2 regions of the Saccharopolyspora sp. 6M genome follow, and region 1 is predicted to be linked to the other one. Evidence: riboswitches for the same ligand, from Rfam matches in the RefSeq annotation. Region 1 holds a riboswitch; the other holds the start of a gene.

Region 1 (4,735 bases):
GGCGGATTCGAGCCCGCCCTGCTCGTTCGAGACCGAGTCGGTGTGCCCCGCGTCGTCGAACACGAAGGTCCACCCGCCGATCCGCCCGGCCAGCAGCGCGGAGGCGCAGTCGGTCTCGCCGAGCGCGGTGCGCGGCAGCGAGGAGTGCTCGTCGGCCCGCTCCTCGGGGAGCGTGCAGGGGCGCGCGTGCGCGAGCCGCGCCCCGAGCGCTTCCAGCGCTTCGCGCGGCTGGAGGTCGCGCACCAGGTGCACGATCTGGTGCGGGTCCTCCGCGCCGAGTTCGGTGATCCACGCGGGGCGGCCCCCGGAATCCAGTGCTGCGGCGGGGAAGGCGGGTTCGGGCATCGTCGTCTCCAGTCGGTTCGGTTCTTCTCGGCACCTTGCCCCAGGGCACCGACAATTCCGTCCCGGTACGGTCAGGTGGAGGTCTTCGCCGTGTGAGCGGACTTCCGGCTCCAAGCGTGTCCCGCTCTCCGGAATGGCCGGACTGCAGATTTCGTCCACAGTGGACGAAAGAGTCGGGGGCGAGTCTCCCCGGATCCGAACCCCCGGTCGCGGCACCACCCGCTGCGCTCCCACCCGCTGCGCTCCCCACCATTGCGCGACCACCCGCTGCGGAACCCGCCGACGCGCCCCGGAACCGCGCGAGGGGAACGCGGGGCGCGGGCGCTCAGGTCAGCGCCACCGCCAGCAGCGGAGCCGCCCGCAGGTCGTCCATCGTCCACGTCACCCCGGCCAGCGCGCAGCCTATGCGGGTCACCGCGGCCTCGTCGGTCTCGCCCGGCTCCAGGTGGGCGCGCTCCACGATGCCGGCGGCCGCGGCGGCGGCGCGCACCTCGGCCGGTGGTTCGGCGGTCTCGTGATCGAGGTCGTCGGAAGTCGTGCGGTACGCGCGCGAACCGTCCACCGCGTAGTCGAGGCTGAGCAACCCGCTGATGTTGGCGTGCAACGTCACCGCCGGGCCGCCGGACGCGGAGAGGGCTTCCGCCGGTGCTCGCGGGACGGTCCGCGGGACCTCCGGCTCCTGCAGCGCGGACCAGTCCCCGGTGCGCATCCCGTCGAGCAGTGCGCGCATCGTGTCCAGGCCACCGACCTGGAAGGTGGTGCCCGCGTCGTCGAAGACCAGTGTCCAGCCGCCGATGCGGGTCGCCAGCAGCACCGACAGGCACTGCGGATCGCCGAGCGCCGCGCGCGGCAGCGAGGTGAACTCGTCCGGCCGCTGTTCGGGCAGCGTGCACGCCGCGGCGGAACCCGGGTCCGCGCCGAGCACCTCCAGCGCCCGCGCCGGTTCCAGGTCGCGCACCAGGTGCGCGGTGTGGTTCGGACCCGGCACGTCCAGTTCGGACAGCCAGATCGGATAACCGGTGGCGTCCAGGGTTCCAGGTGGGAAACCGGGCGTGGGCATGGCGGCTCCTCGTCGTCGTCGGCGGGTGCCGGTGAGTCTGCCCGGTGCGGTGGCGGCCGCCGCGGTTCCGCGCGCTCCCCGCTGCCGAACGCGGGAATCCCCTCGCCCGCTCGCCCAACGGGTGCTGCACCGTTCTCCGGAGGAGACCGGGCGGGCCGCTCCGCCGCGCGCGGGCGGTGGGCGACGGCACCGCGACCCGCGGTGACGGGATGCCGAGCGGTTCACACTTCCTTGACAAGGCACGACGCAGGCTGAAAAGTTGACGAGTCGTTCCAATGCGACGGTGTGCAGGAAACCGGTGCGAATCCGGTGCGGTCCCGCCACTGTGAACGGGGAGCCGCGTCCACCAGCGCCACTGTCGGGCAGCCGATGGGAAGGCCGGGCGCGACGTCGATCCGCGAGTCAGGAGACTGGCACCGTCGTACCGATTCGCACGGGGTCGCGGAGCCCCGGAGGAGGTACGCAGTGCACCCGGATTCGCCGCACACGCCCGGTTTCCCCGCTGTTCCCGAACCGGCCCGCGCCGCGTGAGCGGCGTGATCGGCCGCAGGCGGCTGCTCGCGGGCGTGGCCGGAGCGATCGCCGCGGTCCCCCTCGTCTCCTGCGCCGGCGGTTCCGGGGCGAGCGCGGGCAGGCTGCGGCTGGCGTTCCCCGCCGGTGGCGCCACCGAATCGCTCGACCCGCACACCGGTTCGCTGTTCGTCGACCAGGCCCGCGCGAAGGCGCTGTTCGACACGCTCGTCGGCTACGCCGACGACATGAGCGTGGTGCCGCGGCTCGCCGAGAGCTGGCAGCCCGACCCGACCGGTACCCGGTGGCGGATCCGGTTGCGCCCGGCCGAGTTCCACGACGGCAGGCCGGTGACCGCCGAGGACGTGCTGTTCACCTACCGGCGCATCGCCGACGACGCCACCGCGGCCCAGTCCGCTTCGCACTTCGCCGACGTCGACTTCGGCGCCAGCCGGGCGATCTCGGCGACCGAACTGGAACTCGTGCTGGGCGCGCCGAACTTCGAGTTCCCGTCGGCGTGGGGCGCGCCCGCCACCGAGATCGTGCCCGCGGGCACCACCGACTTCACCGCGCCCGTCGGCTCCGGCCCGTTCCGGTTCGTCTCCTTCGAACCCGGTGGGACCGCCGTGTTCGCCCGCTTCGACCGGCACTGGTCCGGGCCCGCGACCCCGGCCGAGCTGGAATTCGTGCCCATGGAGCAGGAGAGCGCCCGGGTCAACGCGCTGCTGTCCGGGCAGGTCGACTACGCGCACGACGTGAGCGCCAACTCGGTGCGGCTGCTGGAGCAGGGCGGCCGGGCGCGGGTGCACTCGGCGCCGTTCGGCACCATGCAGGCCCTGCTGCTCAAGGTGGACCGGCCGCCGTTCTCCGATCCGCGGCTGGTGCGGGCGGTGCGCGTCGGCCTGGACCGGCAGGCGCTGCTGGACATCGCGCTCAGCGGGCAGGGCAGGCTCGGCAACGACCTGTTCGGCGCCGGGCTGAAGTACTACCCGCCGGACCTGCCCGCGCCCGCGCGCGACGTCGACGCCGCCCGCGCGCTGCTGCGCGAAGCCGGGGCAGACGGGCTGAGCTGGGAGCTGCAGACCAGCTCCGTCGACCCCTACTTCGAATCCGCCGCCAGCCTCATCGCCCAGCAGCTCGGCGAGACGGGGATGCGCGTGTCGCCGCGGATCGGGCCGGCCGAAACGTACTTCTCCGACATCAAGGAGCACGGCGTCGCCTCGCTGTCCCGGACCGCGGCGCTGCCGGTGCCGACGTTCCTCGGGCAGCGCATGACCTCGGACGCGGGGAGCAACAACTACACCGGGTACCGCTCCGCCGAGTTCGACGAGCTCTACGGGCGGGCGCTGGCCACCGCCGACGACGCCCGCCGAGCCGACCTGCTGGTGCGCGCGCAGCGGCTCGCCCGGGAGAACAGCGGCAACGTGGTGTGGGGCTTCAGCGGCTGGAACGTCGCCACCGCCACCTCCGTGGCCGGGGTGCGGGGCGCGCCGCCGAACTCGCTGGACTGGGCCCGCTTCGATCGGGTGAGCGTGGGTTGATCGCGCCCGCCGCGCGGGCGTCCGCCGCGGTGCTGCCCCGGCTCGGCGTGGCGCTGGTGCAGATCGCCGCGGTCGCCGTCGGCGTGTTCGCGCTGACCGCGCTGCTGCCCGGCGACACCGCGCAGGTCGTGCTCGGCGAGCACGCCGACACCGGACAGGTGGAGGTGCTGCGGCGGCGGCTCGGGCTCGACCAGCCGTGGGGGACGCGGTTCGCGCAGTGGGCCGGCGGGGTGCTGCACGGCGACCTCGGCACCTCGCTGCGCACCGGCAGGCCCGTCCTCGACGAGATCACCCGCAACGCCGCCACCACCGCGCTGCTCACCGCGCTGACGCTGCTGGTGGTGCTGCCGCTGGCCGGGTGGCTCGGCGTGCGCAGCGGGCTGCGCGCCGGGAGCCGGTTCGACCGGGCGGTGAACTCGGTGGTGGTGCTGCTGAACTCGGTGCCCGAGTTCGCGCTGGCGCTGCTGCTCGTCGGCGTGTTCGCGGTGCGGGCCGGCTGGCTGCCGGCCACCGCGGGCGGGCTGTCCGGGTGGTCGCTGGTGACGCAGCCCGCGGTGCTGGTGCTGCCCGTCGGCGTGCTCGCCGCGAAGCAGCTCAGCGCGCTCGCCCGCCAAGTCCGCACCGGTGTGGTCACCGCGAACGGCGCCGAGTACGCCACCCACGTGCGCCGCGCCGGTCTCGGCGAGCGCGACGTGGTGCTGCGGCACGTGCTGCCGAACACCATCGGGCCGGTGCTGCAGCAGCTGGCGCGCACCGTGGACGGGCTGCTCGGCGGCGTCGTCGTGGTGGAGGCGCTGTTCGCGCTCGGCGGGATCGGCTCCGGATTCGTGGAAGCGGTCAAGGCCCGCGATTTGCCGGTGGTGCAGGGCTACGCGCTGCTGTTCGCGGCGATCACCATCGGCATCAACCTGGTCATCGACCTGGTGGCGCGGCGGTTCCGGGCGGGTGCGCGGTGAGCCGCGCCGCCGGGTGGCTGCTGCTCGGGGTGCCGCTGCTGGCGGCGCTGGCCGGGCCGGTGCTCGCCGGGCTGCTGCCGGGCGGCGGATCGGTGCGGGCCGCGAACGTCCCGCTGCTGCCGCCCGGGGCGGACCACCCGCTGGGCACCGACGTGCTCGGGCGGGACGTGCTGGCCCTCGCGCTGCACGGCGGGGGTTCGGTGCTGGTGCTGGCGGGCGGCGCGCTGGTGCTGACCTACCTGGTGGGGGTGCCGCTGGCGCTCGCCGCCGTCGGGCAGCCCCACCGGTGGGTCGACCGGTGGCTGACCCGCGGACTGGACCTG
Region 2 (4,735 bases), on a different contig from region 1:
TGGCCAGCACGTTCGAGTTGCGCATGCCGTTCGCGCGCACCCGCTCCCGCAGCCCGTCCCAGTCCAGTGTGGACGAACGATCCAGGTCGACGCCGGTCTCGCGGGCCTGCGCCAGCAGCTCCAGCGAGTCGATCGGCAGCACGCCCCGGCTCCACAGCGAACCCTCGAACGACTCGTAGCGCCCGCGCTCGGCGGCCAGCTCGGAGGACGCGGCGATCGCGTGGAAGCTGATGTGCTCCATGCTCAGGTCCGCGAACTCCACCGCCGCCTGCGAGGACATCGGGATGCGCTGCGCGAACAGCGCGTCCGAGAAGCCCATCAGGCCCAGGCCCACCGGGCGGTGCCGCAGGTTCGAGGCCCGCGCCTCCGGGATCGTGTAGAAGTTCACGTCGATGACGTTGTCCAGCATCCGCACCGCCGTGCGGGTGGTGCGCCGCAGCCGCTCCACGTCCAGGCCCTCGGCCGTGACGTGCCGCGCCAGGTTGATCGAACCGAGGTTGCAGACCGCGACCTCGTCCTTGCTCGTGTTCAGCGTGATCTCGGTGCACAGGTTCGAGGAGTGCACCACGCCCGCGTGCTGCTGCGGCGACCGCAGGTTGCACGGGTCCTTGAAGGTGATCCACGGATGCCCGGTCTCGAACAGCATCGTCAGCATCCGGCGCCACAGGTCCACCGCGCGGACCTGGCGGAACACCTTCAGCTCACCGCGCTCGGCGGCCGCCTCGTACTCCCGGTAGCGCTGCGCGAACGCGGTGCCGTACAGGTCGTGCAGGTCCGGCACCTCGTCCGGGGAGAACAGGGTCCACGGCTCGTCGGCCTCCACCCGGCGCAGGAACTCGTCCGGCACCCAGTTCGCCGTGTTCATGTCGTGCGTGCGCCGCCGGTCGTCCCCGGTGTTCTTGCGCAGGTCGAGGAATTCCTCGACGTCCACGTGCCAGGTCTCCAGGTACGCGCACACCGCGCCCTTGCGCTTGCCGCCCTGGTTCACCGCGACCGCCGTGTCGTTGGCGATCTTCAGGAACGGCACCACGCCCTGCGAGGAACCGTTGGTCCCCTTGATGTGCGCGCCCGTGCCCCGCACCGGGGTCCAGTCGTTGCCGAGCCCGCCCGCGTACTTCGACAGCAGCGCGTTGTTGCTGATGCCGTGGAAGATCCCGTGCAGGTCGTCGTCCACAGTGGTCAGGAAGCAGGACGACAGCTGCGGGCGGGTGGTGCCCGCGTTGAACAGCGTCGGCGTCGAGCACATGAAGTCGAACGAGGAGATCAGGTCGTAGAACTCGATCGCCCGCGCCTCCCGGTCGTCCTCGCGCAGCGCCACGCCCATCGCGACCCGCATGAAGAACGCCTGCGGCAGCTCGAACCGCACCCCGTCCTCGTGCAGCAGGTACCGGTCGTAGAGCGTCTGCAGGCCGAGGAAGCCGAACGCGATGTCCCGGTCCGCGTCCAGCGCCGCGCCCAGCCGCTCCAGGTCGAAGCGGGCCAGCTCCGGGTCCAGCTGCTCCAGCTCGATGCCGCGGCGCACGTAGTCGGCGAAGTAACCGGCGTAGCGGTCCCGCATCTGCACCTGGTCGGCCTCGGCCGGCTCGCCCGCGACGAAGCTCAGCGCCTCCCGACGCAGCTTGTCCAGCAGCAGCCGCGAGGTCACCAGCGAGTAGTTCGGCTCCGCCTCCACGAAGGTGCGCGCCGCCATCGTCAGCGACTCGGCCAGCTCCGCGGAGCTGATGCCGTCGTAGACGTTGCGCCGCACCTCGCGCAGCACCTGGTCGGCGTGCACGTCGTCGAGGTCCGAGCAGGCCTGCTCGACGACGGTCGACACCCGCTCCCAGTCCAGCGGCACCCGGGTGCCGTCCGGCGCGGTCATCTCCAGGCGGGGAGCGGCGTCCTCGACGGGAGCCACCTCGGCCTCGCGGGCCTGCGCGTGCTCCTCCCGGTAGAGCACGTAGGCGCGGGCGACACCGTGGTGCCCGCCGCGCATCAGCGCCAGCTCCACCATGTCCTGGATCTGCTCGATGTGCACCAGGCCTTCGGTACCCGCGTGGCGCAGCACGCCCTGCGCCGCCTGCTCCGTCAACTCCGCGACGATCTGGTGCAACCGCGACGACGATGCGGCCGAATCCCCCTCGGCCGCCAGGAACGCCTTGGTCAACGCCACGGAGATCTTCGTTTCGTCCCAACCGGAAACGGTCCCGTCGCGCCGCAGCACCCGCACTCCTGCCGGTACCACCGCGGTCGCTGCTGACGGCCGGGTCGTGGACTCGGTCACTGGCTCTCTCCTCGCAAGCTCGGACACCTGCCCGGAACTCCTCGGAACGCGCCAGGACCCGCGGCGCGCACGGCACCGCTCGTCCCACGACCCTCCCGCGAGGTCCCGGACGGCGCGCACCCCTCGTGCGCGCACCGATGGCAGGTCTTCGGACTCACGGGCGACCGGTGCTCGGCACCGGGCCTACTGGCCGTCGCTTCCCGGACGCCGAGCGTCCAGTGCTGCACCACCGGGAGGTGGTGACGGCGGTCGTTCCCGTTCACCGCTGCGGGGCAGTCCCGGACTCGCACCGGGTTCCCTGTTGTCACGCCGGGCGGACCGGCGAACCATCAGCGGGCGCCACACTACATCTTGGGTTCGGCGGTGATCCGGACCCCATCATCATCGGCGTGGCGGTGCCGGTGCGGAGGCGCTCGGTAGCCGTCCGCGCACTCCTCGGCCGCATCCTGCCCGGCCGCGGGCGGCTCCGCACGACCGCGAGGTGTGACGCGGAATCGGTGGTGGTCGGCAGCGGGTCCGGGCAGACTGCCTCCCGAGATCACCACCTGGGAGGAAGACCGAACCATGCGTGCCCACCGCGTGCGACGCGGACTCGCCGTCGCCGCCACCGCACTGGCCACCGCGGCCACGGCCACCGGGGCCACCGCCGGCGCCGCGCCGCAGGACCCGCCCGCGACCACCGACGTCCGGCTGATCACCTTCAACGACCTGCACGGCAACCTCGAACCGCCCACCGGGTCCTCCGGGCAGATCGAGCTCGACGACGGCCGGACCGTCGACGCCGGCGGCGCCGCCTACCTCGCCACCCACCTGCAGCGGCTGCGCGACGAGGTGCCGAACTCGCTGGTCTTCTCGACCGGCGACAGCGTCGGCGCCTCGCCGGTGAACTCCGCGCTGTTCCACGACGAACCCACCGTCGACTTCCTCAACTCGCAGGACGTGCGCGGCCACGTCGTCGGCAACCACGAGTTCGACGAGGGCTACCAGGAACTCCAACGGCTGCAGACCGGCGGCTGCCACCCGCAGGACGGTTGCGAGTTCCGGGATTCCTTCGCCGGCGCGGACTTCCCGTACCTCGGCGCCAACGTCACCTTCGAGGACGGCGGTGCCCCCGCGCTGCTGCCGTTCACCGTGCAGGTCTCCGGCGGGGTGCCGATCGGCGTGATCGGCGCGACCCTGCAGGACCTGCCCGACGTGGTCAGCCCCGAAGCGGTGCGCGGACTCCGGTTCGGCGACGAGGTCGAAGCCATCGACCGCACCTCCGACGCGCTGGAGCGCTTCGGCGTCAAGGCGCAGGTCGTGCTGCTGCACCAGGGCGACGAAGCCGACGGCGGCGGCCCGAACTCCTGCCAGGTCACCCCCGGCGGCCCCGCGAGCCGCATCGCGGAACAGGTCTCCCCGCAGGTCGACGCCGTGTTCAGCGCGCACAGCCACCAGCAGTACACCTGCACCGCCACCGACCCGGCGGGCGACCCGCGTCCCCTCGTGCAAGGCGCCTCCTACGGCAGGCTGCTGTCGGTGCTGGACCTGCGCGTCGACCGCGACACCCGCGAAGTGGTGCGGGAGAGCAGCACCGCGCGCAACGAGGTCGTCACCCGCGACGTCGAACCCGACGCCGAGACGGCCGCGCTCGTCGAGGAAGCCCGCGCGAAGGCGGCGCCGATCGCGAACCGCGCCGTCGGCACCGCCACCGGCGACCTGCTGAAGACCCCGGCGCCGTCCGGGGAATCCGGCCTCGGCAGCGTCATCGCCGACGCGCAGCTCGCCGCCACCCGCGACACGGGGGCGCAGCTCGCGCTGACCAACCCCGGCGGGGTGCGCGCCGACCTGCCGCACGCCTCTTCCCCGGCGGGCGAAGGCGACGGCGTCATCACCTACGGCGAAGCGTTCGCGGTGCAGCCCTTCGGCAACACCATGCAGACCATGACCCTCACCGGCGCGCAGCTGCGGGACGTGCTGGAGCAGCAGTGGAGCCCGGAGGGCGAGAACGTGCTGCAGGTGTCGGCGGACCTGCACTACGAGTACTCGCGGTCCGCGCCCATCGGGTCGAAGGTCTCCGGGCTCACCCTCGACGGCGCACCGGTGGACCCGGCCGCGCCGTACCGGGTGGCGGTGAACAACTTCCTCGCCGGCGGCGGGGACGGGTTCAGCGGCTTCACCGAGGGCACCGACGTCGCGGGCGGGCCGGTGGACCTGGACGCGCTGCTGGGCTACCTGGCGGAGCACCCCGACGTGGTGCCGCCGGCGCCGGACCGCATCACCGCGAAGGACTGAGCCGGGGTCCCGGCGGCGCACCCCGTGCCGCCGGGATCTCCTTTCGCACGGCCACTTCCTCCCGCCGCGCCCGGCCGCGCCGACGGAGGTCCGCCGCACCGTCAGCGGGGGACCGGCCGGGGTGCGATGACACCGTCGATGCCGAGCGCCAGCTCCTCCGCGCAGTCGCGCCAGGCGTGGCGCGAGCCCACCAGCTCC

The links. A riboswitch is a leader RNA that binds a small molecule or an ion and turns the genes downstream of it on or off. The one in region 1 is predicted to bind cobalamin.
Region 2: linked by a shared signal. The riboswitch ahead of LCD31_RS18205 (ribonucleoside-diphosphate reductase subunit alpha) and the one ahead of LCD31_RS21760 (ABC transporter substrate-binding protein) in region 1 are both predicted to bind cobalamin.

The regions. Positions count from the first base shown of each region.
Region 1 is NZ_JAIUJZ010000181.1:10,739-15,473, reverse strand. Features, by position in the region: gene LCD31_RS21770 (hypothetical protein) at 1-345, opposite strand, end outside; gene LCD31_RS21765 (hypothetical protein) at 671-1,405, opposite strand; cobalamin riboswitch at 1,672-1,839, shown strand; gene LCD31_RS21760 (ABC transporter substrate-binding protein) at 1,933-3,456, shown strand; gene LCD31_RS21755 (ABC transporter permease) at 3,453-4,412, shown strand; gene LCD31_RS21750 (ABC transporter permease) at 4,409-4,735, shown strand, end outside.
Region 2 is NZ_JAIUJZ010000135.1:17,571-22,305, forward strand. Features, by position in the region: gene LCD31_RS18205 (ribonucleoside-diphosphate reductase subunit alpha) at 1-2,263, opposite strand, end outside; cobalamin riboswitch at 2,385-2,609, opposite strand; gene LCD31_RS18210 (bifunctional UDP-sugar hydrolase/5'-nucleotidase) at 2,828-4,537, shown strand; gene LCD31_RS18215 (helix-turn-helix transcriptional regulator) at 4,639-4,735, opposite strand, start outside.